DNA from 2 places in the Sulfitobacter donghicola DSW-25 genome. Region 2 is predicted to be linked to the other one. Evidence: riboswitches for the same ligand, from Rfam matches in the RefSeq annotation. Region 2 holds a riboswitch; the other holds the start of a gene.

Evidence for each region. A riboswitch is a leader RNA that binds a small molecule or an ion and turns the genes downstream of it on or off. The one in region 2 is predicted to bind cobalamin.
Region 1: another riboswitch for cobalamin. It lies ahead of Z948_RS18720 (CbtB domain-containing protein); the one in region 2 lies ahead of Z948_RS0110820 (DUF1636 family protein).

Annotation. Positions count from the first base shown of each region.
Region 1 covers NZ_JASF01000005.1:1,300,516-1,316,545, forward strand. Annotated here, with positions in the region: gene cobN (cobaltochelatase subunit CobN) at 1-2,779, opposite strand, end outside; gene cobW (cobalamin biosynthesis protein CobW) at 2,783-3,817, opposite strand; gene Z948_RS0107210 (DUF1636 domain-containing protein) at 3,814-4,188, opposite strand; gene Z948_RS0107215 (hypothetical protein) at 4,251-4,769, opposite strand; gene Z948_RS0107220 (CbtA family protein) at 4,787-5,464, opposite strand; gene Z948_RS18720 (CbtB domain-containing protein) at 5,468-5,638, opposite strand; cobalamin riboswitch at 5,676-5,883, opposite strand; gene Z948_RS0107230 (Fur family transcriptional regulator) at 6,038-6,463, opposite strand; gene Z948_RS0107235 (metal ABC transporter substrate-binding protein) at 6,582-7,481, shown strand; gene Z948_RS0107240 (manganese/iron ABC transporter ATP-binding protein) at 7,478-8,326, shown strand; gene Z948_RS0107245 (metal ABC transporter permease) at 8,326-9,177, shown strand; gene Z948_RS0107250 (metal ABC transporter permease) at 9,174-10,001, shown strand; gene Z948_RS0107255 (aminotransferase class IV) at 9,998-10,912, opposite strand; gene pncB (nicotinate phosphoribosyltransferase) at 10,909-12,201, opposite strand; gene pncA (bifunctional nicotinamidase/pyrazinamidase) at 12,261-12,854, opposite strand; gene trhO (oxygen-dependent tRNA uridine(34) hydroxylase TrhO) at 12,947-13,837, shown strand; gene Z948_RS0107275 (OmpA/MotB family protein) at 13,937-14,782, shown strand; gene Z948_RS0107280 (flagellar hook protein FlgE) at 14,886-16,030, shown strand, end outside.
Region 2 covers NZ_JASF01000005.1:1,988,903-2,004,932, forward strand. Annotated here, with positions in the region: gene Z948_RS0110770 (ABC transporter ATP-binding protein) at 1-15, opposite strand, end outside; gene Z948_RS0110775 (carbohydrate ABC transporter permease) at 26-859, opposite strand; gene Z948_RS0110780 (carbohydrate ABC transporter permease) at 871-1,743, opposite strand; gene Z948_RS0110785 (ABC transporter substrate-binding protein) at 1,882-3,201, opposite strand; gene Z948_RS0110790 (LacI family DNA-binding transcriptional regulator) at 3,310-4,353, opposite strand; gene Z948_RS0110795 (carbohydrate kinase family protein) at 4,470-5,426, shown strand; gene Z948_RS0110800 (class II D-tagatose-bisphosphate aldolase, non-catalytic subunit) at 5,423-6,682, shown strand; gene Z948_RS0110805 (FecCD family ABC transporter permease) at 6,791-7,804, opposite strand; gene Z948_RS0110810 (ABC transporter substrate-binding protein) at 7,806-8,753, opposite strand; gene Z948_RS0110815 (ABC transporter ATP-binding protein) at 8,767-9,552, opposite strand; gene Z948_RS0110820 (DUF1636 family protein) at 9,549-9,905, opposite strand; cobalamin riboswitch at 10,008-10,214, opposite strand; gene hemP (hemin uptake protein HemP) at 10,630-10,794, shown strand; gene Z948_RS0110835 (hypothetical protein) at 10,803-11,297, shown strand; gene Z948_RS0110840 (GTP-binding protein) at 11,550-12,758, shown strand; gene Z948_RS18755 (DUF6525 family protein) at 12,818-13,072, shown strand; gene Z948_RS0110850 (alkaline phosphatase PhoX) at 13,271-14,824, shown strand; gene Z948_RS0110860 (imelysin family protein) at 15,141-16,030, shown strand, end outside.

The DNA.
Region 1 (16,030 bases), 690 kb from region 2:
CGTCTGTCTCGGTCAGGTCCTGAATATGCGCAAAGGCATCTGCCGCACGCAGGCGCGCCTCAAGCCCTTCTCGGTCTTGTTTGGCGTCACCCTTTGTGTCCAACGCCCACTCAGAGCCCTTTAGCCATGCTTCACCTGCTGATGATCGCCCTTCTGGCGAATAATCCTGCAAGGCGCTTTCCATATTCATCCCATATAGCCCCGGTTTAGGGCCGAATATGCGCGGTGCGTTTTGTTTATAGGGGTTCATATCGTCGGCTTCTTCGCGCGCAGCCAGTGCGGCCGTACCTGCCTCAAACAGCCCGGCCAGACCAGGAAAGATGTCACGGAACAACCCCGATATCCTGAGGGTCACATCAATTCGTGGACGATCCAGCAAGGTGAGCGGTAGCACTTCAAATCCTGAAACCCGCTCTGATCCCTCGTCCCATTTTGGCGCTAGCCCAGCGAGGTGCATCGCCATCGCAACCTCTTCGCCTGCGGTCCGCATCGTCGCCGAGCCCCACAGATCAACGACCAACCCCTTAGGCCAATCTCCATGGTCCTGTAGATGGCGGCGCAATAATTCCTCGGCCAGCTTTACCCCCTGCGCATAAGCCGCCCGAGAGGGAACCGAACGCGGATCAACCGAATAAAGATTGCGCCCCGTTGGCAAAACATCAGACCGCCCGCGATAGGGTGAGCCCGATGGGCCCGCATCGACACGTTTTCCGTCCAACGCATGCAGTAACCCTTGGTTTTCACCCTCGGCTTTTCCGTAAATATGCAGCCCGTCGCCATATTGGCTTTCCTTGATATCACAGACAAAGCTGTCGATACGGGTCATCGCCTCTACTTCGCTGGCATCTTCGGTGAGGCCCAAATCCTGCTCAACTCCAGCTGCTTGCGCCTCTTGGCGAATGGTGCTTACCAAACGGTCGCGGCGGGCGGGGTCCAACCCGTCAGCTGTTGAATATTCGTCTAGCAAGCTCTCCAGCCGCAGCAAGGCATCGGGTGTTTCGCTTTGGGCCATTGGCGGTGGCACGTGGCCGAGGGTTACGGCACCGATACGGCGTTTTGCCTGCGCAGCTTCCCCCGGGTCATTGACGATAAACGGATATATAACAGGCAGCTTTGCCGTTAACGCCTCTGGCCAGCATCCATTTGACAAAGCCACAGCTTTGCCCGGCAACCATTCAACCGTGCCATGCGCGCCGATGTGGACCAATGCATGATAACCCTGTTCGCGCAGCCACAGGTAAAACGCCACGTAGGAATGGCGCGGGATGCGGGCAAGATCGTGGTAATCCGTATCGCGAGCGTCGATCGCGCCCCGTTCGGGCTGAAGCGCCACAAGAGCATTCCCACACATCTGCGCCGGAAAATTAAACCCGCCATCAGCAAAGAGGGGATCATCCTCTGGCGCGCCCCAAGCTGTTTGTAGATCGCCTTGCAAGTCGTTTGGCAGCGAAGCGAGTGCCGCATGATATTCGGCCAATGACCACGAGATCGTTTGTTGCGATAGAGATTGCCCAAAACCAGATGCCAACGACACATCGTATCCGGCTGACGCAAGGGTCTTGAGCATATCTTCGACGCTTGCCAATGCATCTAGGCCGACAGCGTGGGCGATCTGGTCTTCTCGACCGGGGTAGGTAGAAAGAACCAGCGCCAATTTGCGTTCGGCAGGTTCTGTTTTTGAGAGGCGGTGCCAGCTTTCGACGCGGTCAATGACCGTCTCGATCCGGCCCGTATCCGCACGGTGTGAAAACCGTGAAAATTGCAGGTGCTCGTCTTTTTTGTCCGGCGCCTTAAAGCTGATGACGCCCGCAAAGAGGCGGCCATCCACCTCGGGCAACACAACATGCATCGCCAAATCAGCAGGTGACAGGCCGCGCTCGGATTCGGCCCAATCCTTTTTGCGCGCAGTGGATAGTGCCACCTGAAAGACAGGACACCCTTGGGCATCTAGGGGAGAAGAGCCATCATCACCGCGTCCAGAAAACGCCGTGGCGTTTATGACCGCAACGGGGTCAAGCTGTGCCAAAGCGGACGGTAAAAAATCCCGCGCAACGGGCGATTTCAATGAGGGGGCAAATATGCCCACCGCGTTATAGCCGCGGTTGCGCAGCCTTTTAATTAACGCGTCTATTGGCGCGGTATCAGCCGCGGTGAGATAGCTGCGATAAAAGGTGACGGCAACAGTATCACCTTTCGGATCAACAGCTGGCAAACCCCCCGTGTCAGGGTCGTAAAACCCACAATCCGGTACCGTTTTTGCACCCAAGACGGGCCCTGCATAAAGCCCCGCCGCCAGTGCCAATTGCGCCAATGCCGCCTGCGCGGCAACCGCGCCGCCAGCGTCACAGAGATGCTGAAGCCTTCGCAGCGTTGAAACAGGCAGGGTCGAATGTCCATCCAGTGTCGGGTCTTCGCGACCGTCGGCCGGTAAAACCGCAAGGGCAATGCCATGACGCCGAGCGAAATCCTGCACCTGCATGATCCCGTAGGGCCAATAATTTTCGCCGCCAATCAGCCGGATCAGGATCCCTTTTGCCCCTGTTAGGGTCTGTTCTACGTAATTATCGACAGAGGCCGGATGGCGAAGCGCCGTAAGGTTACACAAGCGAAGCGTCGGTAGTTTGCCTTCTGCTCCGCCCGCGCGATGCCATCCCGCCGCGAAAGCGCCTAGGTCACTATCAGAGAAAGAAAGCACCACAAGATCGGCAGGCGATTGGCCTGGATCATATGGCGTTTCTGTATCCTCAAGCCCGTGGCTTTCGCGAAAGACGACATGCATGGTTTAGGCGCCCAGCGCCGCGTGAATTGCAGCCGGATCAACGTGATCATGTTCCGCAATCACAACCAACGCACCATTGCGTGGTTCAGCCCCCCAAGGGCGGTCAAACTGGTGACGCACGCGCGCACCAACGGCCTGAACCAAAAGACGCATTGGTTTACCTTTTACGGCTACATACCCTTTGACCCGCAAGATGTGCTGTTCGTCTGCCAGCTTTTCAATCGCAGCGGCCAAAGTCGCGGCGTCTTCGATTTCCGGCATCGGCACGACGATGGTTTCAAAGTCGTCATGCTCGTGGTCATGGTGGCCATCGTGATGGGACGGGCGCGCTGCCAGATCGTCTTCGGCTTTTGCATCCAGTCCCAAGACAACATTGGGGTCGATCACGCCTTCGCTCATCTCTAGGATCGGGATTTTGCGAGGGCTTTCTGCTTCGATCACCTCGCGCGCTTTTGCCAGACCCTCAGGCCCAGCAAGATCTGCCTTGGACATCAGGATAATGTCGGCACAGCTGATCTGGTCCTCAAACACCTCAGACAGAGGCGTGTCATGATCTAGGCTTTCGTCCGCCTTGCGCTGCTCGTCCACTGCATGAACATCAGAAGCGAACGTGCCCGCAGCAACCGCTTCGGCGTCAGCCAGCGCAATCACACCATCAACGGTAATTTTGGAACGGATCGCTGGCCAGTCGAATGCTTTCAACAGCGGCTTTGGCAAAGCCAAACCAGAAGTTTCAATCAGGATGTGATCAGGCTTTTCTGGCAGAGCCATCAGGGCTTCGATCGTCGGAATAAAGTCATCTGCGACAGTGCAGCAGATGCAACCATTCGCCAGCTCGACGATGTTTTCCGCAGGGCAATCAGGAATCGCACAGGACCGCAGGATGTCGCCATCCACGCCAACGGTACCAAACTCATTCACCAGCACGGCCAAACGGCGACCGTTCGTGTTGGTCATCAGGTGACGAATAAGAGTAGTTTTACCAGCTCCCAAAAAGCCGGTGATGACGGTTACGGGGATTTTTGACAGGTCGCTCATTCGGCAGCCTCCAGTGGAAGGGTAAATGCAGGGATGCGCGCAACACTTTGTTTGCGGAAAATTACGGGGCGCTCACGCCATGGCACAAGGCCATCTTCGGTTGCAGCATAGGCCGCTGCACCAGCTAGGATGTCTGGTGCGTCTTCTTCGGTCATCTGACCATAGACATATGTCCATTTACCTTCTTGGGCCAATGCAACTGCCGATCCTGTTTTACAGGCCGAAAGGCATTCAACGCCAACAATTTGCACCCCCTCGGGCGCGCCAGTGGCCTCTAGGGCGCGGTGCAAACGTGCACCGGGACGCTGGGCGTCGTCTTCGTGTACTTCACCCGCTTTGCAGGTCGTACAAACATAAAGTTTAGCTGTCATAAGTTCCAATCCTTCGCGCAGCTTTCTATCGCAAAAGAGAGGGCGCAGAAAGCGCCCTCAATTCATTCAACGGTCACGGTTGTTTTTGCCGCGACAGGGGTACCATCAACCGACAACGGACGGTGATCATTTGTGTTTAGCGTAACCTCTATTTCGACCTCTCCTTTGGGGAGACCAGTCAGATGCATCCAAGAACCATAGAGCCGTCCCAGCTTTACACCATTTGCATAGACATGGGCGTGCCCCTCGCCTGCGGTATGGGCCAAGCTGGCCGACCTAGGCGAGAACGTGAAGTTCTGGGTGATCACATGTAGGTTGAACCCATCCATCGGATCTTGGTGAACCGTAATCTCCACAACAGGTGCATGTGCGGCATCAACCTCCAAGGGTTGATCATGCATCATCTCGTGATCCATGTCGCCATGCCCCATTGCTGCGTGATCCATACCAGCCATACCCGCGTGATGGGCAGGGTCAGAATGATCATGCCCCTCGAACACGATCCCATTTGCCGCAGCGACCACAAATCCGCCCGCTGCGCCAAACGTCAACCCGATCAGAAAGAGTACCAAAGCTCTCATTCAAGTGTCCTTTCAGGCTATCTGCGCTGTTCTTTGTCCAGAAAATATGCAGAAAAACAGCCGAGCAGAGCCCATGCAGCCAAGCCAACACCAAACGCGCGAGACGCAAAAAGCGCCGCCAATTCCGTTGGAACAGGGCCCGCAAACTGATCAGGCTCTGGCGCGCCAATAACGTGTGGAGCAGCAAGCAAAATCATCGCAGCGCCCCACATCGCCCAGTTCCGCCCAAAGGCCAGCAACCACATTGCGATACCTGCTGAAATCACTGTCGCGAACCACCAAATCTGACGTACACCAACATCCGCTGCCGCCACGCCAGGTAATTCGGGTGCAAGAGAGAACCCAGGCGCCAAATGCGCAGCAATAAAGCCCGCAACACCCCAGATGATCCCAGAACGAGCCGTAACCTCTGCGCCGCGCTCTTCTGCTAGCAGCATAAGCGCCACAAGCATCATCGCGTAGCCTGTATAGGTCAGCATGGTGAAGACGATGCTCAGCAGGTCCCGAACGGGATCAAAGCCCGGCAATTCGGGGTGCGCCGAAACAGAAGCAGCGCCAAAATGAACAAGATCGCCCCCCTCATACAGCTCCGCATGGAGCAGCACAGGCTGGACGAACACAAGCTGCAGCAGGCCGGCAATCAGACCTGCAGCAGCACCAGCGAACAACGCGCTGGTCAACAATTTTGATAGCATCGCTTAGTGGCAGGGAAAGCCGGTAGCGTGACGCACATCATGTGCAGCGTCATGCAATGTGTTTGCCTGCAAGTGGCCTGTCATTGTGATGATGGCTGTACCAAGCACCAAAGCGAACAAGGCAGGAAGAGCTGCGGAGCGCGTGGCGGCAACTGCTTTTACTTCTGTTTTCATCGTTTCTCTCCTTGTCGTCACACCCGACGACATAATCTAGTTTCACCTTTGCCTGGCAGGTCTCCTGGCTCGCGGGTCGTGGCCTTTGTCTGCCTTCCCAGCCCTTTTGGGGGCAAGTGGCGTTGTGACAACAGCTCACCGCTTACAGTCGCGGGGGCGGCTGCAGATCGGGGGTGGTAAACCGTGATCCCTACTGCATTCCCTTTTTCGGTCCCCAAAAGGACACCAAGCACGGTCAGTTATGCGGATTCGATCATAAGACGCAAGGAAATTCCAAATCTCTGGCCCCTTTGGTGGTTTCCTTTCTGATCGTTATTCCATTCGCGACACATCATGTTGCAATGAAGACCGATCGCAGCCTATTCGCGGTTTTGCGAATGAACAGCGCCGATAACGCGGTTAGGTTTTCTTGCGGCAATACAGCTCAAGACGGTGGTGGACGACCTCATAACCCAGCTCACGCGCGATTTCATCTTGAAGTTGTTCGATCTTGTCTGATTGAAATTCGATCACCTCGCCTGTGTCGACATCCAAAATGTGATCGTGGTGCTCTTCATGGGTCGTTTCAAACCGCGCACCTCCGCCCTCAAAGGCGTGGCGGTGCACAACCCCGCCTTCTTCTAACACGGAAAGAGTCCGGTAAACCGTCGCCAAAGAAACCGATGGCTCAATAGCTTTCGCGCGCTCGTGAAGCTCGACCGCGTCGGGGTGGTCTGTTGCTTCGGCCAACACACCAAGAAGCGCGATGCGCTGACGGGTCACTCTGATGCCAGCTTTGCGCAGAGCCGCGGTCATTTTCTCGGTTGTCTCGCTCTCGCTGGTCATATTTTGCGCTCCGAATTCTCATTAACCCACTATCTTTGAGAATCGTTATCATTCTTATTTACAGTTGTGAATGGTTCTCATAAGCATTTTGATGAATTGTCGTAAATCAGGACCATCTATGTCTGTACTTGTGAATTCGCTGAAAACTGTTGCTCTTGCTGCTGGCCTAACTGCGCTTGGCACATCTGCCTTTGCTGAGGACAAGTTCAAGGCGGTCACAACATTCACCGTGATTGCAGATATGGCCCGCAACGTGGCTGGTGATGCTGCGATTGTGGAGAGCATCACCAAACCGGGTGCGGAAATTCACGGATACTCGCCCACGCCGCGTGACATCATTCGTGCGCAGGATGCTGATCTGATCCTTTGGAACGGCCTGAACCTTGAGTTGTGGTTTGAGCAGTTCCTGTCCAATCTGCGCGATGTGCCCTCAGCAACGCTGACCGATGGTATCGAGCCAATGAGCATTACCGAGGGTGAATATGACGGCAAACCAAACCCACATGCATGGATGGGGCTAAACAACGCGCTGGTCTATGTGGATAACATCCGCGATGCGTTTGTTCAGAATGATCCGGACAATGCAGACATCTACCGTGCAAATGCCGAGACTTATAAGACCGAGATCACCGCCGCCATTGCCCCGTTGCGCGACGCGGTGATTGAGGTGCCAGAACAACAGCGCTGGCTGGCGACTTGCGAAGGGGCCTTTAGCTATCTGATCCGCGACTTTCAAATGAAGGAACTTTACCTCTGGCCGATGAATGCCGACCAGCAAGGGACACCCCAGCAGGTGCGCCGCGTGATTGATACCGTGCGCGAAAATGACATTCCTGCAGTGTTTTGTGAATCGACCGTTAGCCAAGCCCCAGCGCAACAGGTTGCGCGGGAAACGGGTGCTGAATACGGCGGGGTTCTGTATGTCGACAGCTTGACCGAGGCGGATGGCAAAGTGCCAACCTATCTGGACCTGCTGCGCGTTACCTCGGAAACAATCGTCAAAGGCCTCACTGAATGAGCACAGGCATCTCAGCGCAAGACGTCACCGTCACCTACCGCAATGGCCACACGGCCCTGCGCAATGCCACGTTTGAGGTGCCCACCGGAACAATCACCGCCCTTGTCGGAGTGAACGGCGCAGGAAAATCGACCCTATTCAAGGCAATTATGGGTTTTGTACCCGCCGCCAAAGGGCAGATCACGGTGATGGGCGTTCCCGTGAAAGAGGCGCTAAAGCGCAACATCGTCGCTTATGTCCCCCAGTCCGAAGAGGTGGATTGGTCCTTTCCTGTTCTTGTCGAAGACGTGGTGATGATGGGCCGTTATGGCCACATGGGTTTTTTCCGACGCCCTAGCAAAACCGATCATGCCGCCGTGACCGACGCGCTGGAACGGGTGAACATGATCGACTTTCGTCACCGCCAGATTGGCGAGCTGTCCGGCGGCCAGCGCAAACGCGTCTTTCTGGCACGCGCCTTGGCACAAGAGGGTCAGGTGATCCTGTTGGATGAACCTTTTACCGGTGTAGACGTTCAGACCGAAGAACAAATCATCGAGTTGCTAAAGGCGATGCGTGACGAAGGCCGCGTGATGCTGGTTTCGACACATAACCTTGGCTCGGTGCCCGAGTTTTGCGATCGCACCGTTTTGGTCAAAGAAACCGTGCTGGCCTATGGCACAACCGAAGAGACATTTACCCACGACAACCTCGAGCTCGCCTTTGGCGGTGTCCTGCGCCACTTTGTCCTGAGCGGTTCTGATCTGCATGACGATGATGATGCGCGCTCGATCCGCGTGATTTCAGACGATGAACGCCCGTTTGTTGTGTACGGTCACGAAGAGCGGAAAGAGGACGCCGAGTAATGGAAACCCTGCTGCTTCCCTTTAGCTATGGCTATATGTTCAACGCTATGTGGGTAAGCGCATTGGTCGGAGGTGTCTGCGCCTTTTTATCCTCCTATCTGATGCTCAAAGGGTGGTCGCTGATCGGTGACGCGTTGAGCCATTCCATCGTACCGGGCGTTGCTGGCGCCTACATGCTCGGCCTGCCCTTTGCCTTGGGCGCATTCGCAGCGGGCGGTTTGGCAGCGGGTGCAATGCTATTTCTGAACCAGCGATCAGGCCTTAAGGAAGATACCATCATCGGTCTGATCTTTACCTCATTCTTTGGGCTAGGCCTTTTTATGGTTTCGCTATCCCCAACTTCGGTGAGCGTTCAGACAATCACCATGGGCAGCATTTTGGCCATTTCCCCGTCAGATACGGTCCAGTTGGCCATCATCGGCTTTGTGACACTGGCCGTGCTGCTGGTGAAATGGAAAGACCTGATGGTAACCTTTTTTGATGAGAACCATGCGCGTTCCATCGGGTTAAAGCCTGACCTGCTGAAGGTTGTGTTCTTTATGCTGTTGTCGGCCTCATGCGTTGCCGCCCTCCAAACCGTTGGCGCGTTTTTGGTGATCGCGATGGTCGTAACGCCAGGTGCTACCGCCTATTTGATAACGGACCGCTTCCCACGCCTACTGATCGCCAGCGTTGCGATTGGAGCGGGGACATCCTTTTTCGGCGCCTACCTCAGCTTTTTTGTAGATGGGGCAACGGGGGGCATCATCGTGAGCTTGCAAACGGTGATCTTCCTGATCGCCTTTGTTTTCGCGCCAAAGCATGGGTACCTCGCAGCACGACGCAAGGCACGTGAGGCGTTGATGGCATGATCGAAACCTTGCTTCAGCCGTTTCAGTTCGCGTTTATGCAAAACGCCTTTGTCATGGTTTTGATCATTGCCGTGCCGACCAGTTTGTTGTCGTGTTATTTGGTCCTCAAGGGGTGGTCGCTCATGGGGGATGCGATCAGCCATGCTGTTTTACCCGGTGTTGTGGCGGCCTATATGTTAGGCCTACCCCTCATCATCGGAGCCTTTGTGGCAGGCATGTTCTGCGCTTTAGCAACTGGTTTTCTGTCAGAGAACAGCCGCGTAAAGCAAGACACCGTTATGGGCATCGTGTTTTCAGGCATGTTCGGTTTTGGCATCGTTATGTACACGAAAGTTTCTACCGATGTTCACCTAGACCATATTTTGTTTGGTAACATGTTGGGTGTGGGGTCCAGTGATCTTTGGACCGCTGGCCTGATCGCATTATTTGTCGGCGCAATCGTGATCGCAAAACGGCGCGATCTGATGCTGCATGCCTTTGATCCTGTCCAAGCACAGGCTGTCGGTCTGCGCGTTGGCTGGCTGCACTATGGGCTGTTGGCGCTGATCTCGCTCACCATTGTTGCGACATTGTCTGCCGTTGGAATTATCCTGTCTATTGGCCTGCTCATCGCGCCAGGTGCTATCGCATTCCTGCTGACCCAGCAGTTTGCCCGCATGTTGCCGATCGCGGTAGGCGTGACCATGCTCTCAGGCTTTTTAGGGGTCTATGCCAGCTTTTATCTGGATAGCGCACCGGCGCCGACGATCATATTAATCCTCACCGCAATTTTCATCGCGGCGTTTATCAAATCAAACATCAACACTCGCCGCGCAACAACTTAAGAGTTGGCTGCGATGTCGTCAGCAATCGCCTGTTTATAGAGCGCGCGAATACGCTCGGTCACGGGTTGCTCACCGTTGCCAATGGATTTTCCATCGATTTCTGAAACCAGCGTCTGCGCCCCAAAGGTGCCTGTCAAAAACGCCTCATCAGCGCCGTAGGTTTCGTATAGCGAGTAGTTCTTTTCAAACACTGGAATGCCATCTGCACGGCACAGGTCGATGACCTTTTGGCGGGTGACGCCGTTCATGCAGTAATCACCGGTCGAGGTCCAAACCTCTCCTCGGCGGACGATGAAAAAATTGCAGGCGTTTGTCGTGTTCACAAACCCATGCGGGTCCAGCATCAGCCCCTCGTCCGCGCCTGCCTGTTCCGCCTGCAAACAAGCGATCACACAGTTCAGTTTGGAATGGCTGTTGAATTTGGCATCCTGTGACATCGGTAGGCCACGAACCTGCGGCACAGTCGCAAGACGAATACCCTGCGAGCTGAGCTTTTCGACAGGTTTGGAATGCTCCATGATGATCACCAACGTCGGGCCGCTTTGGGAGAGCGACGGGTGTTGAAACGGTTTTACCTTCACACCACGGGTTAACATCAGTCGGCAGTGCACATCGGTGTGCATGTTGTTCGCCTCTGCCGTCATGCGCATGGCTTCGGCAATGCCATCCTTATCCATGCCAACGTCCAAAGACACCGCTTTGCAAGAGTTAAAGAACCGATCCATATGTTCGTCAAAGAACGCCCAGACCCCATCATAGAGCCGCATTCCTTCCCACATACCGTCACCCAGCATAAAGCCGCTGTCATAAACCGAGACGGTGGCCTCTGCGCGCGGCTTTAGCTCTCCGTTGACGTAGATCAGGATGTCTTGGTTGCGAAGATCTTCATCGGCTTCATGGGTTGTGGTCATACAATCACGTCCTGCGCGTCCTGCTCACCCAGATTGAAAACACGTTTGTAGCGTTCAATCTCTTCCTGTGGGCCCATCGCTTTGCTTGGGTTATCAGACAGTTTCACGGTAGGCGATCCATTTGCACTGACCGCTTTGCAGACCAAGCTAAACGGCGCTAACGCGTCTTCGGGGACAAGCCCACGGAAATCATTAGTCAGCAACGTACCCCAGCCAAAGGAGACAGCTGTTTTTCCCGCGAACTGATTATGTAGTTCTTTGATCTTTGCCACGTCCAAACCGTCGCTAAAGATGACCCGCTTTTTGCGCGGATCTTCGCCCCGAGATTTCCACCAATCAATGGCTTGTTGCGCAGCGGTAGCCGGATCACCGCTATCGATCCGGATTCCTGTCCAACCAGCCAGCCAATCTGGTGCATTATCCAAGAACCCTTGCGAACCGTAGGTGTCAGGCAAAATGATCCGTAGATTTCCTTCGTGTTCGTCGTGCCAATCCTGAAGAACGTCATAGGGGGCCTGAAACAGCGCCTTGTCGTCTTTGGCTAGAGCTGCGTAAACCATCGGCAATTCATGGGCATTTGTACCGATTGCTTCCAATTCTCGCTTCATCGCGATTTTGCAGTTTGAAGTGCCTGTAAATTTACGCCCCAGACCTTCGTTCATCGCCTGAACGCACCAGTCCTGCCAAAGATAGCTATGGCGGCGGCGGGTACCAAAATCGGCAATGGAAAGGTCAGGCACATCGCGCAGCGCTTCCACCTTTTCCCAAACGCGGGTCATCGCACGCGCGTAAAGAACCTGTAGTTCAAACTTTTCCATGCCATTCATAGCAGCGCGCCCACGAAGCTCCATCAGAATGGCTAGGGCGGGAATTTCCCACAGCATAACTTCGTGCCACTTGCCCTCAAACGTTAGTTCATATTGGTCGCCCTTGCGTTCCAATTGGTAGGGCGGCAGGCGCAGATTTTCGAACCACTCCATGAAATCCGGCCGAAACATCTGCCGCTTTCCATAAAATGTGTTCCCGCGCAGCCACGTCGATTCACCACGGCTCAGCGACAGAGAGCGCACATGATCCAATTGTTCGCGCAACTCTCCCTCATCGATAAGATGGGCCAACGGCACATGTTTTGAGCGGTTTATCAGGCTAAAAGTCACCTGTGTGTCTGGCTTATTTCTGAAAATAGACTGACACATCAAAAGCTTATAAAAGTCTGTATCAATCAAAGATCGAACGATTGGATCGATCTTCCATTTGTGGTTCCAGACGCGGGTTGCGATATCTACCATTGGTAAAGGCTCCGTTGGGCCGGTGTTTTGTGGCTTAAGCTGAGAAGGGGGGCAAGTCGTTAGTCCAACGCAACTCCGGCGGCCGTCATGGCCTGTATCGCTTGATCAAGGGATCCATCCATATCAATGGCGCGGCACAGATCGGTTCTCACGCGGGTTTTGAACCCTAATTTCGCCGCATCAACGGCCGAGAAATTTACGCAGTAATCCAGCGCAAGACCAACCAGAGTTACTTCGTCAATGCCACGTGTGCGCAGATAGCCTTCTAGACCGGTTGGAGTCGTTTGGTCATTTTCGAAAAACGCGGAATAGCTGTCGATAGCAGGGTTGTAACCTTTGCGGATAATCAGGTCAGCACGATCGGTATCGAGATCAGGGTGGAAAGCTGCTCCATCGCTTCCTTGAACACAGTGGTCAGGCCAAAGCATCTGGGCGCCATAAGGCATCTGGGTGAGCGTGAACGGATCCGTATCGGCATGGCTGGACGCAAAGGATGAATGCCCTTTCGGGTGCCAATCCTGCGTGAGCAGAACAGCATCAAAATCCCCCATAAGGGCATTGATTCCGCCAACGATTTCGCTACCCCCAGCAACCGCCAAGGCACCGCCTTCGCAAAAATCATTCTGGAGATCGATAACAATTAGGGCGTGCATAGCGCTTCCTTTGCATTTTGGGGCCAAAGTAGGTGCGTTTTTACCCTACTGACCCCTTGCACAACAGCCCCCCAGAGGCGTATTTCGCTAGCATGTATACCATTGCTGCACTCTATCACTTTGCCCGTTTTGATAACCCCGCAGGTTTAAAGCCCGCGCTGTTAAAGCTGTGTCTTGAGAAAGAGATCACCGGAACGCTTTTATTAGCGGCCGAAGGGGTTAACGGAACAATCGCGGGGCCGTCTCAGGCGGCTATCGATGCCATCCTGACGCACCTGCGCGCCCTACCCGGTTGTGCAGATTTAGAGCACAAGATCGCGCATTCCGAGGTTCCTCCGTTTGGGAAAATGAAGGTACGGATCAAACGCGAAATCGTAACGATGGGTCAGCCTGACGTGGACCCGTTGGCAGGGACCGGACATTACGTTGAGGCCGAAGATTGGAATGATCTGATCACGCGCGATGATGTTGCCATCATCGACACGCGCAATGACTACGAAGTTGCCATCGGTACATTCGAGGGTGCAATTGACCCCGAGACCACCAGCTTTGGTGAGTTTCCTGCATGGTGGGAAGCAAACAAACAGAGGTTTCACAACAAGAAGATCGCGATGTTCTGCACCGGTGGCATCCGCTGTGAAAAATCAACCAACTTTCTATTGGGGCAAGGCGTTGAGGATGTTTATCACCTAAAGGGCGGCATCCTGAAATACCTCGAAGAGGTCCCTCAGGAAGAGAGCACGTGGAACGGATCATGCTTTGTTTTCGACAACCGTGTCAGCGTTGAACATGGCCTGAAACCTGGTCCGCATATGCTTTGCTTTGGTTGCCGCCGACCTATCCTGCCTGCCGATGTGGAGCGCGCAGGATATGAAGAAGGCGTGAGCTGCCACAACTGCGTCGACGAGACCTCCGAGAGTGATAAGAACCGGTTTCGGGAACGGCAAAAGCAAATAAACTTGGCCAAGCGCCGCAAATGGTAAGACCGATTTAGTCAGCCGTTAACCACCTAATCACGCGTTATCAGTTTCGTAACCCCTACCCCGATATTCCTAGTCTTGGGTGAAATAGAGGTGGTGGATATGAGTGCGCAAGCAAATAGCGCGCCAGTCATCATTAAACGTAAGAAGGTCGTCAAAGGCGGCGGGCACCACGGTGGGGCCTGGAAAGTCGCATATGCGGATTTCGTAACCGCGATGATGGCGTTTTTTATGTTAATGTGGCTGCTGAACGCGACAACAGAACAACAACGTAAAGGTCTGGCGGATTATTTTTCGCCTACTATTCCGATCGTACGGGTATCAGGCGGCGGGAATGGTTCCTTTGGTGGAGACAGCATTTTTTCGGAAATGACTTTGCCTAAAAACGGGACAGGTGCTTCTGCCAATCGGCCAGCATCAGAAAACAAGGCCCGCGGTGCTTCGGGAAATGACCCCTCGGCTGAGGATAGCGGGGAACAGGACCAGGCCTTTGTGAGCCTAGATGCCATGCTGCAAGGGTTTGGCGGTGAATCCTTTGTGATGGAAAACGCATTAGAACACATTGTCACACGGATCACGGATGAAGGGTTAGTCATAGAGGTATTTTCGCGCAATCACGCTGAAATCTTCCAGCAGGGCACTGATGCGCCCACTCAACTGTTGAAAGATATTACTGTCATGATTGCGCAAATCAGTAAGACGGTCACCAATGAAATCGCTGTTGAAGGGCATGTGCATGCACAGCCGCTTGTCTTGAAAGAGAATTCAGTTTGGGATTTATCCCAGAGACGTGCAACGCAGGTGCGGTTGATGATGGAGCAACACAACATAGCCCCCAAACGCATCGCGCGGATAACGGGCCATGCCGACCGAGAACCAGTCGTTCGCAATCCAATGGCGATCAGAAATGACCGTATCGAGATCATCCTGTTGCGCGACACTCCCTGATCAACAGAAATAGAACGCATTTTATCTGTTAGCTCGGCATTAAAAGGTGCCGGGCTATGCCTTCTCCACGAATGGAAAACGGCAGAGCAGAAAGGCGTGTCTAATGACAATCTCATCTTCCTTGAACGCAGGTGTTGCGGGGCTGCAGGCCAACGCAACAAAACTGGCAAGCATTTCGGATAACATCGCGAACTCGTCGACTTTTGGGTATAAAAGGGTTCAAACCGATTTTGAATCAGTAGTGATCTCGGGGAATGGCGAAAATTACACGGCCGGCGGTGTTCGGGCCACAACGGAGCGCGACATCAGCCTAGCTGGGTCGTTGGCAAGTTCATCTAACTCAACCGATCTTGCGGTACGCGGAAACGGTTTTCTGCCGGTTGCACAGCTCACTGACCTAAATGCTGGCACTGGCGAGCCGCAAATGTTGCTGACCTCAACAGGGTCGTTCAACACTGATGAAAACGGATATCTGACGACATCTAGCGGCATCGTCTTGCTGGGCTGGCCTGCGAATCCTGATGGCAGCATTCCCACAAATGCCCGCGATATGTCTACTGAGCTTGAGCCAGTCCAGATCAACGTCAACCAACTAACCGGTGAGCCGACAACCCGAGTGACCTTGGGCGTCAACCTACCGGCTACCGGTACGATTGAAGGGGCGGACGGTGAAGTACTAGAACTTCCAGTGGAGTATTTTGACAATTTAGGTATTTCCGAAAGCATCAATATCAGCTTTACGCCAACGGTCCCAACGGCCGCAGGCTCTCCCGCCTCCAATGAATGGACAATGACGATCACCGATTCGGTCGATCCGACTGTGACCATTGGCGAATACGTTCTGACCTTCGCCGATGATCGAACGTCGGGTGGGACGCTGGCCAGTGTTACCACCGTTTCCGGTGGCGCATATGACGCTGCAACTGGTGATTTGATTGTCAATGTGGCTGGCGGCCCTCTTGAAATCCAAATCGGGGTTGTTGGCCAGAGCGATGCAATGACGCAGTTGGCCGATACCTTTGCGCCAGTGTCGATTACCAAAGATGGCTTCTCGGTTGGCAATATGACCTCCGTTGACGTTGACGGTAACGGTTATGTGCACGCGACATTTGACACCGGTGTTACGCGGACAATCTATCAAGTGCCGCTGGTCGTACTGCCAAACCCTAACGGCATGGTCTCGCTAGATTCTCAAACTTTCCAACCCTCTGTGGATAGTGGTTCCTTCTTCTTGTGGGATGCGGGGGA
Region 2 (16,030 bases):
CTGAATGCGTCCCATGATGTGTTCCTTATTTCACAGCACCGAAGGTCAAGCCCCGGACAAGTTGCTTTTGGCTGAACCAGCCCATGATGAGAATTGGCGCGATGGCCATGATCGAAGCCGCGCTCAGCTTGGCGTAAAACAGACCTTCAGGGCTGGAGTAGCTGGCGATGAATGCCGTAAGCGGCGCAGCCTTGGCCGATGTCAGGTTGAGCGTCCAGAATGCTTCGTTCCAAGCGAGAATAATGTTGAGCAATGCCGTAGAGGCCATGCCGGGGATTGCCATAGGGGTGAGGACATAAAGTACTTCGTCTTTCAGCGAAGCTCCGTCCATCCGCGCAGCCTCAAGGATCTCGCCTGGGATTTCCTTGAAGTAGGTGTAAAGCATCCAAATGATGATCGGTAGGTTGATCATCATCAACACAAAGGTGAGACCGATGCGGGAATCGAGAATTCCGAGGTCACGGAAGATCAGATAGATCGGGATCAAAACGCCAACTGGCGGCAGCATTTTGGTCGATAGCATCCACATCAACACGTCTTTGGTGCGTTTGGCAGGCACAAAGGCCATGGACCAAGCTGCCGGTATGGCAATGATCAGGCCCAACACGGTTGAACCCACCGAGATGATGACCGAGTTCATGAAGAATTTGAAATAGTCTGATCGTGCTTGAACCGCTTCATAGCCTTCTGTTGTCCAGCCACTATTGAACAGGATTTCAAGCGGAGCACGAATGGCATCCTCTTCGGTCTTGAACGACAGGATCAGGATCCACAGGATCGGGAAGAACATGAAGAACCCAAGCGTTCCGGCGATCGCCGTATTTGAGATCTTCTTTCTGGTTGAAATTGCGCGTGCCATATCCGGTCCCCTCAAGCATCCAGATTCTTGCCGATCATCCGCATCAAGAAGAATGCGACGATATTGGCGAGAATGATTGCAACCACACCACCGGCGCTGCCGATGCCCACGTCAAACTGTAGCAGTGATGATACGTAGATCAGGTAGGTGAGGTTGGTTGTCGCTACACCGGGGCCACCGTTTGTGGTCACCAGAATTTCGGCAAAAATCGACAACAAGAAAATGGTCTGGATTAGGATCACAACAGTGATCGCGCGCGCCAGATGCGGCAGCATTATGTACCAGAACCGGCTAGTCCAACGTGCACCGTCCATTTCAGCGGCTTCCAGCTGCTCTTGATCGAGCGATTGAAGGGCCGTTAACAGGATCAGCGTTGCAAAGGGCAGCCACATCCACGAGACGATAAAGATGATAGACGCCATAGGGATTTGCCCAAAGAAGTCGATGGGTTGAAACCCCAGACTGGAAGCGATTTTCCCAAAGATACCGTTGACTGGGTTCATGAACATGTTCTTCCAGACCAAACCAGACACGGTTGGCATCACGAAAAACGGTGCAATAACCATGATGCGGATGATGCCCTGTCCAAACATGGGGCGATCCAGCAAAAGCGCAAAACAAATGCCGCCAATGGTGGTGATGGTTAACACACCCCCAACAAGGACCAGCGTGTTCCACATCGCCGCGCTAAAGCTAGGGTCTGTGAAGAACCAATAGTAGTTTTCCCAACCGACAAAAGGTGCACTGCCGGGTTGTAGCAGATTGTACCGCAAGAATGAGAAGTACAGCGTCATGCCCAGAGGGATGATCATCCAGCCAAGCAGCAGGATCACCGCAGGTGAAATCATCAAACGGGCAGAGTTTCTGGAAGCTTTGGTGGCCATGTTTTCGCCCCCTCGGTAACGAATTGTTTTCAGTCCTCAAGAAAAGACCTGAAGCGGGTCTTTTCCAAAAAACTAGTGAAATTATTGGAGAAAGTTGAAAGCGGGTCGGAGCGCGAAGCCCCGACCCATCAGGATAGGTTACTTGATGTAACCGGCCTTTGTCATTTCGCGTACCGCGAATTTTTGGCTGTTGGCCAAAGCATCTTCTACCGATGTCTGACCGGCAAGAGCGGCAGCAACCTGCTGACCAACATAGTTGCCGATGCCCTGGAATTCTGGGATCGCAACAAACTGAACACCAGTGTATGGCACTGGGTCACGTGTTGGGTCTGCTGGGTCAACTGACAGGATCGCGGAAACCACGGTCTTGGCAAATGGAGCTGCTTCCAGACGACGTGCGTCTTCTTCAACTGATTTACGTGTCCCACTTGGAACCGCAACCCAGCCTTTGGATTCGCCAACCATTTCGAAGTATTCCTTCGAAGTTGCCCACTTCAGGAAGCTCTTGGCAGTGTCTGTTTTCTTGGAGCTTGCAGGAATTGCAAGTGCCCAGGACCAGAACCAGCCTGTGCCCTTGTCAGTTACTTCCTTAGGTGCCTTGAAGAAATCGGTCTTGTCAGCAACGCCGGATGTTTCAGGGTTACGTACGTCACCCGCGGCAGAAGTCGCATCAACCCATGTGGCGCATTTGCCGTCTTTGAACAGGGCACGGTTTTCGTTGTGACCGTTTGCAGAAGCACCTGGAGGGCCCGCGTCGTTCATCAGGTTGACGTAGTAGTTAACCGCGTTGTTCCACTCGGCTGAATCCAGCTGTGGGTTCCACTCTTCGTCGAACCAGCGTGCGCCGAACGCGTTGGCCACTGTGCCAACAAACGCCATGTTCTCACCCCAGCCCGCTTTGCCGCGCTGGCATGTGCCGTAGATACCGTTGTCAGGATCATGCAGCTTTTTCGCCATTTCGGCGAATTCGGTGTAGGTGATCTGCTCGGCAGGAACTTCAACGCCAGCTGCCTCAAAGAGGTCAGTGCGGTAGAAGGTGAACGATGTCTCGGAGTAGAGCGGCAGCGCGTAGAGGTTGCCATTTGCGGACAGACCGTTGCGCACCAGAGGGAAGACATCCTCAAGGTCATAGTCAGCGTCGTCGGCAAAATCGTTCAGCGGCGTGAGCCAGTCTTTGGCGCCCCAAATCGGTGTTTCATAAGCACCGATGAACATAATATCGAAAGAGCCGCCACCTGTGGCGATATCTGTCGTTGTGCGCTGACGCAGCACGTTTTCTTCCAGAACAACCCAGTTGATGGTGTTGCCTGTTTCTTTTTCCCACGCCGGAGCAAGCTCTTGCATGGTGATCATGTCAGCGTTGTTTACAGTTGCGATGGTGATTTCTTCGGCGTTCGCGATACCCGCGGCAAGGCCGAAGCTGACCGCTGAGGTCAGCAGTGTTCTCTTGATAGACATAGTATCCTCCCTTTGTCACATATTAAGGCTATTCTGGGATCGGATCGTGAGTCAAGAATATTTTTACACGCGATAAGTTTTACTTTGGGGTTTGCCGAGTGAAATGGGTCAAGCTGACTCGCGTATTATCAGGGCGCCATCCCGTAGGATTTTAATGCTATCTCCCTGTCGTCCCTCGCGTATGCGTTTTAATAACAGCTCAACGGTGCCCCGTCCAATTTCATTGATTTCTTGCTTAACAGTGGTGACAGCGGGAAAGATAAAGCGGCTTAACGGGTGGTCATCATGGCCCGCAATGCGCAGCGCGCCATGCGTTTTCCCATCTTGGTCAAAGAAAAGCCCATGGGTGTTGGCCGCGCGAATAGCGCCTATTGCAATGCGATCATTGGCGCATAGAATCGTGTCGGTAACATGCCTTCCATGGCTGAAATGATTGCCCATAACCTCTAGCCCGTATTGCTCGAATTCCCAAAGCTCCATGCCCTCCGGCGTTTCGACCAGCCTCGCGTGGTGGCCTTGTTTTTCCATCTGTTGAAAATACGCGTTTTGGCGTTCCAGCGCATTCGAGGTGAGCTGTGGCATGGCTAGAAAAACAGGTGGTTCACCTGTTCTGCATAAGTAGTCTACCATGATTCCAACGCTGCTAGAGTTATCTGTCCCGACAAAATCTGCGGTTGAACTATCTGTTCCAGGGTAAGAATCAGCAAAGATTATTGGGAAATCTTCATTCGCGGCTTTGAATATTTCTAGGTTTTTGTTGCTGCCCAAAGGCGCAATTATCGCCCCGTCTACGTTCATTGATCTGAGTTTGCGAATGGCCTTTTCTTCGGATTCCGCATCGCCATGAGAGCTTTGTGTGATGATGGTGAAACCTGCCGCGCGTGCGGCGGTTTCAATCGATCCGAGCAAGCTTGCGAAGAAGAGATCCTCAAAGTGAGGGACCACGACCCCAATCAAATCTGTTGATTTTCGATTCTGCCGCGTTGCCAAAAAATTGTAAACGTAATCGACTTCGGATAGCCGATCTTTGATCTTTTTCGCGGTCGAAGGCAGCACGCTGGTTTCATCTTCAAAATAGCGGGCCAGCGTTGGCCGTGAGATCGAGATCGCCCTTGAAAGCTCTTTCATGGTGTGGATTTTGGGTTTGGTCATGATTTCACTTTGGCTGAATTGTCCGAGGGGCCGCAGGGTTTGGAAAAGAGTATGTCATATCTTTTGACATGTGTAAAAAAAATAATTAGAGGTTGTCGCAGACAGGAGGAGTCTGCATGCGCCAAAATCCCGTGATCGCAACCGTTGGTGAAATTCTGGTTGAGTTCGTTTCCCATCAAAAAAATTGCGGTCTGAAAACGATTGCCGACTACTCTGGCCCATACCCCAGCGGCGCGCCTGCTATCTTTTTGGATCAGGCCGCAAGGATGGGCGCGCGCACTGAAATGATCGGTGGCGTTGGTGATGACGGGTTTGGCCATGCCGTTTTAGATCGCTTGAACGCGGATGGTGTCGGAACGCGGGGCGTCACTGTGGATGACAGCCGCAGCACTGGCACAGCTTTTGTGTCCTATTACGATGACGGCAGCCGTGACTTCATTTTTCATATGGCGGAAACGGCATCGGATCATTTCAAGGTGCCGCAAGGGCTGTTGGATCTTGGGCAGACCATTTTGCACGTGTCTGCCGCATCACTTGGCAATGCCCGTATGCGCGGCCCGATCTTGGAGACGATGCGTGCGGTGGATGCTGCGGGAGGCAAAATTTGCTGTGATCCGAACGCGCGGCCAGAGCTGATGCGCGATCTTGCTGCACGGGACGCGCTGGAAGAGGCGATGGAGCGCAGCACCTACCTTATGCCATCCACCAGCGATCTGGATTTCTTGTTTCCCGATCTATCCGAAGATGCCGCTATCGAAAAACTGTTGCAGTCCAAGGCCGAAATCATCGTCATCAAACGCGGCGCTGCGGGGGCCACTGTTGTGAGCGGGGCAGAGCGCCATGAATTTAGGGGCCACAAAGTGGAAGAGATCGACCCCACTGGCGCAGGTGATTGTTTTGGCGGAACGTTTATCGCTCTGCTTGCTCAGGGCGCGTCATTGTTCGAGGCCGGCACTATGGCCAATGCCGCCGGAGCGCTTGCCGTCACGCGGCGCGGCCCTATGGAGGGAAATTCCGCCCCTTCGGAGTTGGCCCGTTTTTTAGATGCCAAAAAAAGTGAGAGCGCCACATGAGTCTCGTCCATGATTTGATCGCACGAAATCGTGCAGGCGAAGCTGTCGGGCTGCCGTGTTTTTGTACTGCGAACGAACATGTTCTGCGCGCTGTTCTATCCTATGCCAAAAGGACGGGTTTCCCGACCGTGATCGAAGCGACCTGTAATCAGGTTAATCAATACGGTGGCTACACGGGTATGACGGCCGCTGATTTCATGGCGTGGCTGGGGCAGATGGCGGCGCAGGTTGGTGTGCCTATGGATCAATTGATCCTAGGTGGTGACCATCTGGGGCCGAATGTCTGGAAGGATGAGCCGCTGGACGTGGCCATGGAAAAGTCCCGCGAATTGGTCAAATCCTATGTGCAGGCGGGGTTTACGAAAATCCACCTCGATACCAGCATGGCCTGTGGGGGCGAACCAAACCCGACATTCGCGCAAATCGCAGAACGGGCCGCAGACCTTTGTGCGGTTGCCGAAGCGCACGCGCCAGACCCTGACGCGCTATTCTATATCATCGGCACCGAAGTCCCGATCCCTGGCGGTGAAACCGAAGAGCCAGACGCGCTTGATGTCACCACAGTCGACAGGTTCCACGAGACCATCCAAACCCATCGCGCGGCTTGGGAGGAAAGGGGGCTCGAGGCTGCGTGGTCGCGGATCGTTTCGGTTGTGACACAGCCCGGCGTAGATTTTGGCCATACGCAAATCTATCCGTTTATCCCGCAAAAGGCACAGCCTCTGAGCAAGGCAATCCTTGCGCAAGACGGCCTGACCTATGAGGCGCATTCAACTGATTACCAGACAACGCAAGCGCTGGGCGAGCTGGTAGAAAACCACTTTTTCTTTCTCAAAGTCGGACCAGAGCTAACCTATCGCTTCCGCGAGGCCGTTTGGGCTTTGGCCTCGGTCGAGGCTCAGCTTGATGTAGAAGAGCCCTCAAATATCCGCGCCATTATCGCGGATCAAATGGCCGCTAACCCCGAGTATTGGAAAAGCTACTATAGCGGAAATATGAAAGAGCAGCAGCTGCTTAAGGTCTACAGCTATAGCGATCGGATCAGATATTATTGGAGCGATCCGAAAATTAGCGAAGCCTTGAGCAAGCTGATCCAGACGTTTAAATCAAACCCCGCACCTGAAACGTTGATCTCACAGGCGTTTACAGGTCTTGAGTTTGGCGACATGAGCAACGATCCGGACGTACTCATCGAGGGCCACATCCAACGTTGTATCGCGCGGTATTTCGATGCAGCGGGGCACCGCTCAGCGTAAGGTAAGCGCCTGAAGTGATCCTGCGCTGGAGGGGGCTCTCGATTTTGGTTTTCTTGCCCAAGCACCGCTCTGTTGTCGCGGCATGCCCGAAATTTGGTGGCAGAGGGGCTAGTGCTTTTTGCGCGACATTCTAAACAACAGGATGAAGACAAAGATTGACCCGATTGAGGTGGTAACAATTCCAACAGGGATTTCCTGAGGCGCGAGGACCAATCGGCTTGCGATGTCTGATCCCGTCAGCAATGTCGCGCCTACGACTGCCGCGGTGGGGACAAGATTGCGATGAAGCGGCCCTGCAATGCCTCGGGCAATATGGGGCACCATCAACCCGATAAAACCAATAACACCCGCAACTGACACAAAAACAGCTGTTGCAAGGGCCGCTGCGAAAAACATGCTGAACCGCAGCCTTTGAACCGGCACGCCCAATGTCGCAGCGGTAAGGTCTCCGGTCAGTAAGGCATCGAGCCAACGGTGGCGGTAAAGCGAATATGAAAGAATGAGGATCAATCCGGCGCAAACTAGCGGAAAAGTCTCCCACCGCGCTAATCCCAGACCGCCGAGCATCCAGAAGATGACAGAATGGGCCGCGCGGCTATCGCCAGCAAAGATGAGATAGTTGGTCATCGCCGAAAACAGGAACGAGACGGCCAGCCCCGCAAGGATTAACTTTTCCGGCGCACTGGTGCGCAGCCCGTGAACCAAAGCCAAGACAATGCCAGAGGCGACCAAACCGCCGCAAAACGCAGCCAGTGGGAGGGTCCAGAAACCCAAGATGTCTCCGGTTACGGTTATGACAAAGACGGCTCCGGCTGCCGCACCTGAGGAAAGGCCGAATAGAAAGGGATCTGCTAAATCATTGCGGGTCGTTGTTTGTAACACGACGCCAACAACGCCAAGGCCTGCACCGATGACAGCGGCGAACAAAGCCCGAGGCAGGCGCAGATCAAACACGATCCGATGCATCGGGGACATGTCCCCATCAGCCAAACCGGTGCCGAACAAGACAGCTTGGACAGCGACAGGCGCCGGAATGGCCGTGGTGCCGTAGATCGTAGAGATCAACAAGAGGGCGGTCAAAATAACCGCCCCCATGAAAAAGCTTAGGCCAAGGCGACCCATCTTATTTGAGGCCTGGGTGCATGGCCTGTGCCATCTTTGAGATCGCCTCGATGTTGGCTGGACCAGGTGTTAGTTCTTCGTAGCGCAAACCGATCCAGCGTTCGTTTTTCACGGCATCCGTCAAAGACATGACAGGGTGCTCTTGCAAGAATTTGAACGTATCTGCGGCGCCGTTCCCTGTTTGGTAGTCAAGCAAGACGAGGAACTCAGGGTTTGCAGCCGCAACCGTTTCCCATGAAGTGCGCCCCCAGCTGGTGTCCATGCTGTGGGTGACGTTTTCACCACCTGCGGCGGCGATCATCGCATCGGGGATGGCGAATTTGCCAGCCGTGAATGGTGCATCGGCAGGGCCATCCAACAAGAATACCCGAGGTTTCGCGAGGTCAGCCGTTTGGGTTTCAATTGCTGCCAATTTGTCCTTCCACCCCGCAACAAGGCTTGCAGCTTTTTCTTCGACCTGCATGACTTTGCCCAATCGCAGGACGTCACCGAACAGGAGGTCCATGTTCGCCTCGGGGCGGTCTTTGTTCAAATGCACACAGCTTTCTGTAAGGATCATGGTTTTGATCCCAAAAGGAGCCAGCGTATCTGGTGTCACGTCACCACCTGGTTTCATGCCGTAATACCAACCGGCAAAGAACAGATCAGGCTCTGCCGCGACAAGGTTTTCTAGGGTTGGGTATTTCGGCGCAAGTTCAGGGATGTCGCCGCGCTGGGCGTCAAAGTCAGGGCTGGTTTTATACCAGCCTGTGATCCCTGTGAGGCCGACAATCTTGTCCTGTAGGCCCAAGGCGAAAGCCATATCCGTCATGTTCATGTCGTGAACAACCAGACGCTCTGGGACGCTATCAAAAGCCAGAGGCTCGCCGCAGTTATCGATCTGGATTTCTTCTGCGCTTAGTCCACTTGCAAAGGTGGCAAGCAAGGCCGCGGCCCATATGTTTCTCATTTTGAGAGTTCCCTTATTTTGATTGTATGGTTTTGCGTATGTCCAGCGCCGGAATGATCCGGCCTTCGTGGTGAAAGCTCAGATAGTCGACACCAAAGGTATCTCTGACCTGCTGAGAATTGAGGATGTCCTTCACAGGCCCAAACCCCGTGAGCCGAGCGGATTTCATCAGGGCGACGTGGCTGGCGAATTCAGGGATCATCACAAGGTCATGAAGGATCATAACAACGGTGATATCCAAAGAAGCGACCAGCGACAGCATTTGGCCTTTTGCATCTGGGTCCAGATGGTTTGTCGGTTCATCCAGAAAAAGCAACGATGGGTTTTGCGCCAAAGCGCGCGCGATATGGCTGCGTTGGCGTTCTCCGCCTGACAACATCGCCATCTGTTTGTTGGATAGCCCTGCTAGGCCTGTCAGTTCCAGAATTCGGTCCAGCTCTTTTGCGTGTTCTTCGGCTGAACGGTCAGCTTGGATCGGGATTTGCCCCAAGGCGACGTAATCCCGCAGGATCAGCCGACCGTCTGGAAGCTCTTGTTGGCTCACCACGGCGATCATGCGCGCCCGTTCTTTTGCCGATAGATGTTTGAGGTTTCGCCCTTCTATCCACACTTCGCCATGCTGCAAATCGGAGGCGCCGCAAAGTAGGTTTAGCAGCGTAGTTTTACCCGCCCCGTTTGGCCCCGCGATTGCGAGGATGCTGTTTTCTGCCAGCTCAAAAGACACATCTTGCAGCAAGGCATCATCATTTGGGGCATGAAAGGAGAGGTTGCGAACAACCAGAAAATTTCGATTGTTCATGATCCTGCCTCGGTCTCAAAGCAAGGCAATCGCGCCAAGGTTTTATCTAGCAAAGCGGGCGGGCGTTCAGTTGCGTTGCACCAGCCATTCGGGATGCTGTGGTATTGATGGGCAAAGGCGACTAAGGCATCGACATCCTTGGTGCTGTGGATGTCTCCGAATAAATACTGCGTTTTGTTGGCAGCCTGAAATCCAACGGTCGTTGGATGCGCACAGCCCGCCATACAAGAAACGGTTCGCACGGCAAACCCGACGGGCAGCCTGTCGGCGATCAGGTCCCTGACGTGGCCAGCCCATTGGGTACCCTTGCAGGTTTCGCAAATGGAAATGAAATGATCAGCTGAGTTCGACATAGTCTTCACCGCTAGGTGCAAAGTGTAGACCGGTCGTTTTTATCGTATCGTCGCAGAGTATGCGCGCCATCATAGCCTCCTTACAGGACTCCCCGCCCTGGGTTGGTTAAACATATGATGGCAGGTCTCCTGACTTGCGGGTCATTGCATGGCCATCCTTCCCGACCCTTTGGGCCAGTGGTTGCTTGGCTTAGCTCACCGTTTACAGTTGCGGGGGCAGTTATGGAATGAGCTGCACAAGGCGGCCGCACCATATTCCCTTTTCATCCCTTGGGCTGACCATCGGGAACCATCGAGGGGAGTGATGGCCGAGTTTCTTATGCCCGTCAATGTAGAATTTTAAAGGCATTACTCATCGCGCTTCGCTTGAGGCGCGGTTTTAAGTTGTTGAATATGTGGTAAAATTGACAAAATAGGCAGGGCGCGCGTTGTGTTTTTCTGGGCCTGCGTTCTTTTTGATATATGTCAACTTGACTTAACCAACTAAAATAGTCAGGATAGTGAAAAGTCAAGCTACCCGAATCTGCAAGATGGAAGCCCGACGGTTTTTGCGAGGGATTCTGATGCTAACCAACAAACACCCCCTAGGCAGGTCGCACGACCGATCAAAGCGGAAACGTGGGAAAATGAATCCGCTGGAAACTCGTTTTATCACGGCTGAACACCAAGGCGCGAAAGCGGCTGGGATACAGGATCGCCACCTCTCTACGGAATGGAGACATATATGAGCTATCAATCTACTCCCCCGACACGGTCGGCATCGTCTGCGGTGCCAGCATATTCTGCACGTGATTTGACGCAGGAAGGGGGGCTGGCGCAGATTATTCTTGATGACCAGACCTACACGCTGCGGATTACGCGCGCCGGTAAGTTGATTTTGACAAAATGAGGGGCGCTTTGGAAAAGCGGCCTGGCAAAAGCCGCGGTGGCGCAGCTGTTGGGATGATCGCCGAGCTAGATGGGGTTGAGGCAGCAGCGGTCCTTTATTTTCGTTTGTGGTGTACAGGCTCTGATGCTCAATCGACGGTATTGAGCGATTTTATATCCCTGCTCGGTTCGGTTCAGGGGCGCAAAGCTGCAAAAACGCTTGAGGAGCTGTGTAACCTCTGTGCCCAGCATGGGCGGAGGCCTCTCATGCGGCATTCGATTCATTGCAAATGTTTGGGCGCTGACGAATCCTGTTTTGCGAATTTTGTGGCCGCGGCTGCAACGGGGCAACGTGAAGACGCGATGTTATTCGCAACGCTTATGGTGCGGCCAGATTTTGCTCCGCTGGTAACGGCATTGGCAGCCGATTTTGGACATGCGCTGAGGCGTATGAACCTTGCTGCTCCAAAAGAAATGGTAAGCGGCTCTCCTTCGATTCACGCCCACACATCGACTGTTCATTAAAACCATTTTCGAAATCTGGTCCTCTCGTTGTTTGGGGCGGGGGCAATCAACTGCTTAGCTGTGTTTTGCGGCATAAGTATTTGTTTTGTGGTATTTTCCTATTTTTAGTGTGTTGGCATCTTCGGCGGGTATCGCCGAAGATTTTTCTGGTTTGGGTTCTTGCGCTCTCATTTATGTAATGTTATAACATGTCGATCAAATTTCCAGAAGGCGATGCCCGCCCAGAATGCTCTCTCTCATAAGGATGAAACCATGGCCGAAAAATTACCCGTTACTGTGCTTTCCGGTTTTCTGGGGGCGGGCAAGACGACCCTTCTGAATCGTGTCTTGAACAATCGTGAGGGGCGTCGGGTTGCCGTTATTGTAAATGACATGTCCGAAGTGAATATCGACGCGGATCTGGTGCGTGCAGATACCGAACTGAGCCGCACGGATGAAACTTTGGTTGAAATGTCCAACGGGTGCATCTGCTGTACGTTGCGGGATGATCTATTAGACGAAGTGCGCCGATTGGCTGGCGAGGGGCGTTTTGATTACCTGCTGATCGAATCCACAGGCATCTCTGAACCTCTTCCTGTGGCGGCGACGTTTGATTTCCGCGATGAATACGGAGAGAGCCTATCGGACGTTTCCCGCCTTGATACGATGGTCACGGTTGTGGATGCTGTGAACCTTTTGAAGGACTATTCCAGTCACGATTTCTTGCGCGATCGGGGCGAAACCCTTGGGGAGGAGGACGACCGGACGCTTGTTAACCTGCTAGTCGAGCAGATCGAATTCGCAGACGTTGTTGTTTTGAACAAGGTCGAGGATGCGACGCCCCAGCAGGTTGACGCTGCGCGTGTGATTATTCGCAGCCTGAACGCAGATGCGCGGATTATTGAAACCAGCCATTCGGATGTGCCTGCCGATGCCATTCTGGATACGGGGCTGTTTGATTTCGACAAAGCCCACGAACATCCCATGTGGGCAAAAGAGCTTTATGGTTTTGCGGATCACGTGCCTGAAACCGAAGAGTATGGTGTGGCGTCCTTTGTGTATCGCGCGCGCCAACCTTTTGTGCCTGAAAAGATCATGGAAGTGCTCAATAGCGATTTGCCGGGTGTGATCCGCGCCAAGGGGCATTTTTGGCTGGCCTCCCGACCGGATTGGGTCGCCGAGTTTTCGTTGGCTGGGGCGCTATCTTCGGTCAAACCAATGGGCACATGGTGGGCAACTGTTCCAAAAGACCGTTGGCCAGAAGACCCTGTTGCGCGCGCCTATATGAGCCAGCATTGGGAAGAGCCATGGGGCGACCGTCGGCAGGAAATCGTGTTCATCGGAACAGGGATCGACTGGACCGCGCTAAAGGCGCGCCTTGATGCGGCTCTTGTATCACCAAGTGTTGCAACGTCGATTGATGCCATTCCTGAATACATCGATCCCTTCCCGTTATGGCGCCGAGCAGAGCAAGCGGCATGAACAGGGCGTCACTGATTTCATGATGATACCCTCACTAGGATCCGATTTGGGTTAGAAAAATGAACAAGAACCTTGGGGCAACATCCCTAAAGAAACGGCGGCGATCCGCGAACCCGATGGATGCTTATGACGCTCTGCCAGAGCCATTGCGCCTTTGGCTTGCGGCGGCTGCGCTTCCTTGGTCGCCGCAGTCTTGCAAGCGCATATGGGACAAAGCGCGCAAATCCGGGCAAAGCGTAGAAGAGGCCATTTCAATCTTATCACGTGCCGAGCAGAAGAACCTCGCGCGTGATAAGGTTGGTCTGCTGGGTTAAAACTTCACCGCTTTGGTTTGCTAGCCCGTTGACCTTGGGCAGAAAAAGGCCCTGCAAAAAAGCAGGGCGGGGTGGTAGCGTCAAAGGGAATTCATCTTTGGCGTGTTTTGTCATGTTGCTGTAATGCCTGTGATGGATGAGGTGTTTCAGAGGTCCCAATGCATTTGCGGACTGGATTAGCCATTTTTGGAGATACTGATGAAGTTTCTTAGCCCGTCCATTTTATCCCTTCTTTTTAGTTCCACTTTGCTTACGCCAACAGCATTTGCTGACAGCCTGACACGGGTCGCGACCGTCCCCCTCAAGGCAGAGATCACAGGGCTGTATGAAGTCGGGAATGATCTGTTTTTTAACATTCAGCACCCTTCAAAAGACCTGACAAATGAATATGCAAAAGCATCTGTTGGGGTGATTTCAAATGTTGACTGGAAAGCGGCCGAGCTGGGCGTTGCAACAACCGATGCAGAAAAGGCGACGGTTCGTTCCAGCTTGGGTCAGTTCAAGATTTTGCTGCAAGAAGGTGTTGATGGCGCGGGTGTGATCAAATCAATCGACGGCAAAGAGCTGATCGTTTCTAACGACCCCGATTTTAACGGCTATGTCGAGACGGGCGAAAATCAGGGCCTTCTTTTCACAAACTGGGAAAACCGCCCTGGTGGGATGTCTCGTGCCAAAATTGCGCGCGCTGAAGATGGCACGTGGAGCAAATCATTGGTTGAGATGCTGGATTTCTCTTCGGTGCGCGGCACATGGGTGAACTGTTTTGGCACCATGTCCCCTTGGCAGACGCCATTGTCCTCTGAGGAGCTTTATTTCGATAATACAGCGGATTGGAACAACGCCGAATATAAGTACATCGAGGATAACCAGATGTTGGCCGCGTATTTGGAGGGTACATACCCAAATCCCTATGACTACGGCTATATCCTTGAGATCACAGATCCGGCAGGCGCGGCGACGCCTGTAAAACACTTTGCGCTGGGCCGTTACAGCCACGAAAATGCTGTTGTGATGCCGGATGGGAAAACGGCCTATATGTCTGATGATGGCACAAATGTTGTTTTCTACAAATTCGTAGCTGACAAGGAAAATGACCTGTCTGCGGGTACCTTATATGCCGCGCAAATCCGTCAGGATAGTGAATTTGGCGCAGATGCTGCAACCACGGCATTTGATATCTCGTGGATTGAATTGGCGCATGGCTCTAACGATGAAATCGCCCCGTGGATCCGCGAATATGATGGCATCACTATGGATGATTACGTTGCTGGCCAGACAAATTATATCACCGACGAAGAAGTCGCGATCTGGGCGCGTGGCGAAGCGGCTGACAACCGTGTGGCATTTCTGGAATCCCGCAAGGCCGCGATTGCCAAAGGCGCAACCGGCGAGTTTCGCAAGATGGAAGGCGTGAACATCAACGCCAAAGCCGTCGAAAACGGCCACCCGTTTATGTATATGGCGATGTCCGAAATCGCCAAAGGGATGTCGGATGGCGAGGGAGATATCTCGGTTGCCCAGAATAAATGTGGTGTGGTTTACGAAATGCGTCTTGATGCGAACTTTAACGTATCTCGCATGGAGCCGGTTGTCGCTGGGCACGGCTATGACGGAGCCAAGGACGTAAACGCATGCCCTGTGGATTCCATTTCTAATCCGGATAACCTGATTGTTCTTGCGGATGGGGCTGTTGTGATCGGTGAGGACACTGGCAAACACGAAAACAACGCAATGTGGATCTGGCGCCGTTAAGGTTGATGCATTTGCTATACGGGAAAGGGGCCTTGGGAGGCCCCTTTTTTGTGCGAGAGGTTGCCGCTGTTGAGAAAAAAGCGGGGAGGGAAGTGAAAAACCACTTGCCTGACAAATTTACTCAGGTTAACTCGGGCCCAAGAAAATACCAGATTCCTTTTTGGTGCTTGAACGGGGGTTCGATAGCATTGGGTGAAATATCCCGTTGTATATATCGAGATTTCTTTGAGCATCCGAGGGGATGGGTATCGCCAATTCCTAGGCCAATTTCTTTGTTCAAGTATTGGCTTTTGCACATATATTTTGGGATCATGATATGAAAAAGACACTTCTTTCCTTCTGCTCCATCGCAGCATTATCGACGGCCGCGCAAGCCGCTGATGAGGCCGCTGTTGTGAGCCACTATGGCGACATCGCTTTGGCTGGTTACGAGGATAGCCTGACAACGGCAAAAAGCCTGAAGGCCGCTGTAGACGCATTCGTTTCCGCACCTACGGAGGAGAACCTGGCCGCGGCAAAAACGGCATGGCTTGCTGCGCGTGTGCCGTATCAGCAGACTGAAGCCTTCCGTTTTGGAAACCCGTCTGTTGATGAATGGGAAGGCAAGGTGAACGCTTGGCCGCTCGATGAAGGGTTGATTGACTATGTCGATCCAACTTTTGGTGGTAACGACGAAAACCCTTACTCGCTGGCGAATATCGTTGCGCACCCAACGGTCGAGGTTTCGGGCCAAACATTGGATGCCACCAAAATCACACCAGCGGTTTTGCAGCAGCTGCATGAATTTGACGGCATCGAAGCGAATGTTGCGACGGGCTATCACGCCATCGAATTCCTTCTGTGGGGGCAGGACCTGAACGGAACGGATGCAGGTGCGGGGAAACGTCCAGCTTCTGATTTTGATGTTGAAAATTGCACAGCTGAAAATTGTGATCGCCGTGCAGATTATCTGGTTGCAGCGACCGAACTGCTGATTGCGGATCTGGAAGATGCAATTGCCCTTTGGGTTGAAGGTGGCCAAGCGCGCCAAGATTTGGTTGCGGGCGACGGTATTGTGATGGCCTTCACCGGTATCGGCTCGCTATCTTATGGTGAGCAAGCAGGCGAGCGGATGAAGCTAGGCCTGTTGTTGCACGATCCCGAAGAAGAGCATGATTGCTTTTCCGACAACACACACAACAGCCACTACTACGATGGTTTAGGTAT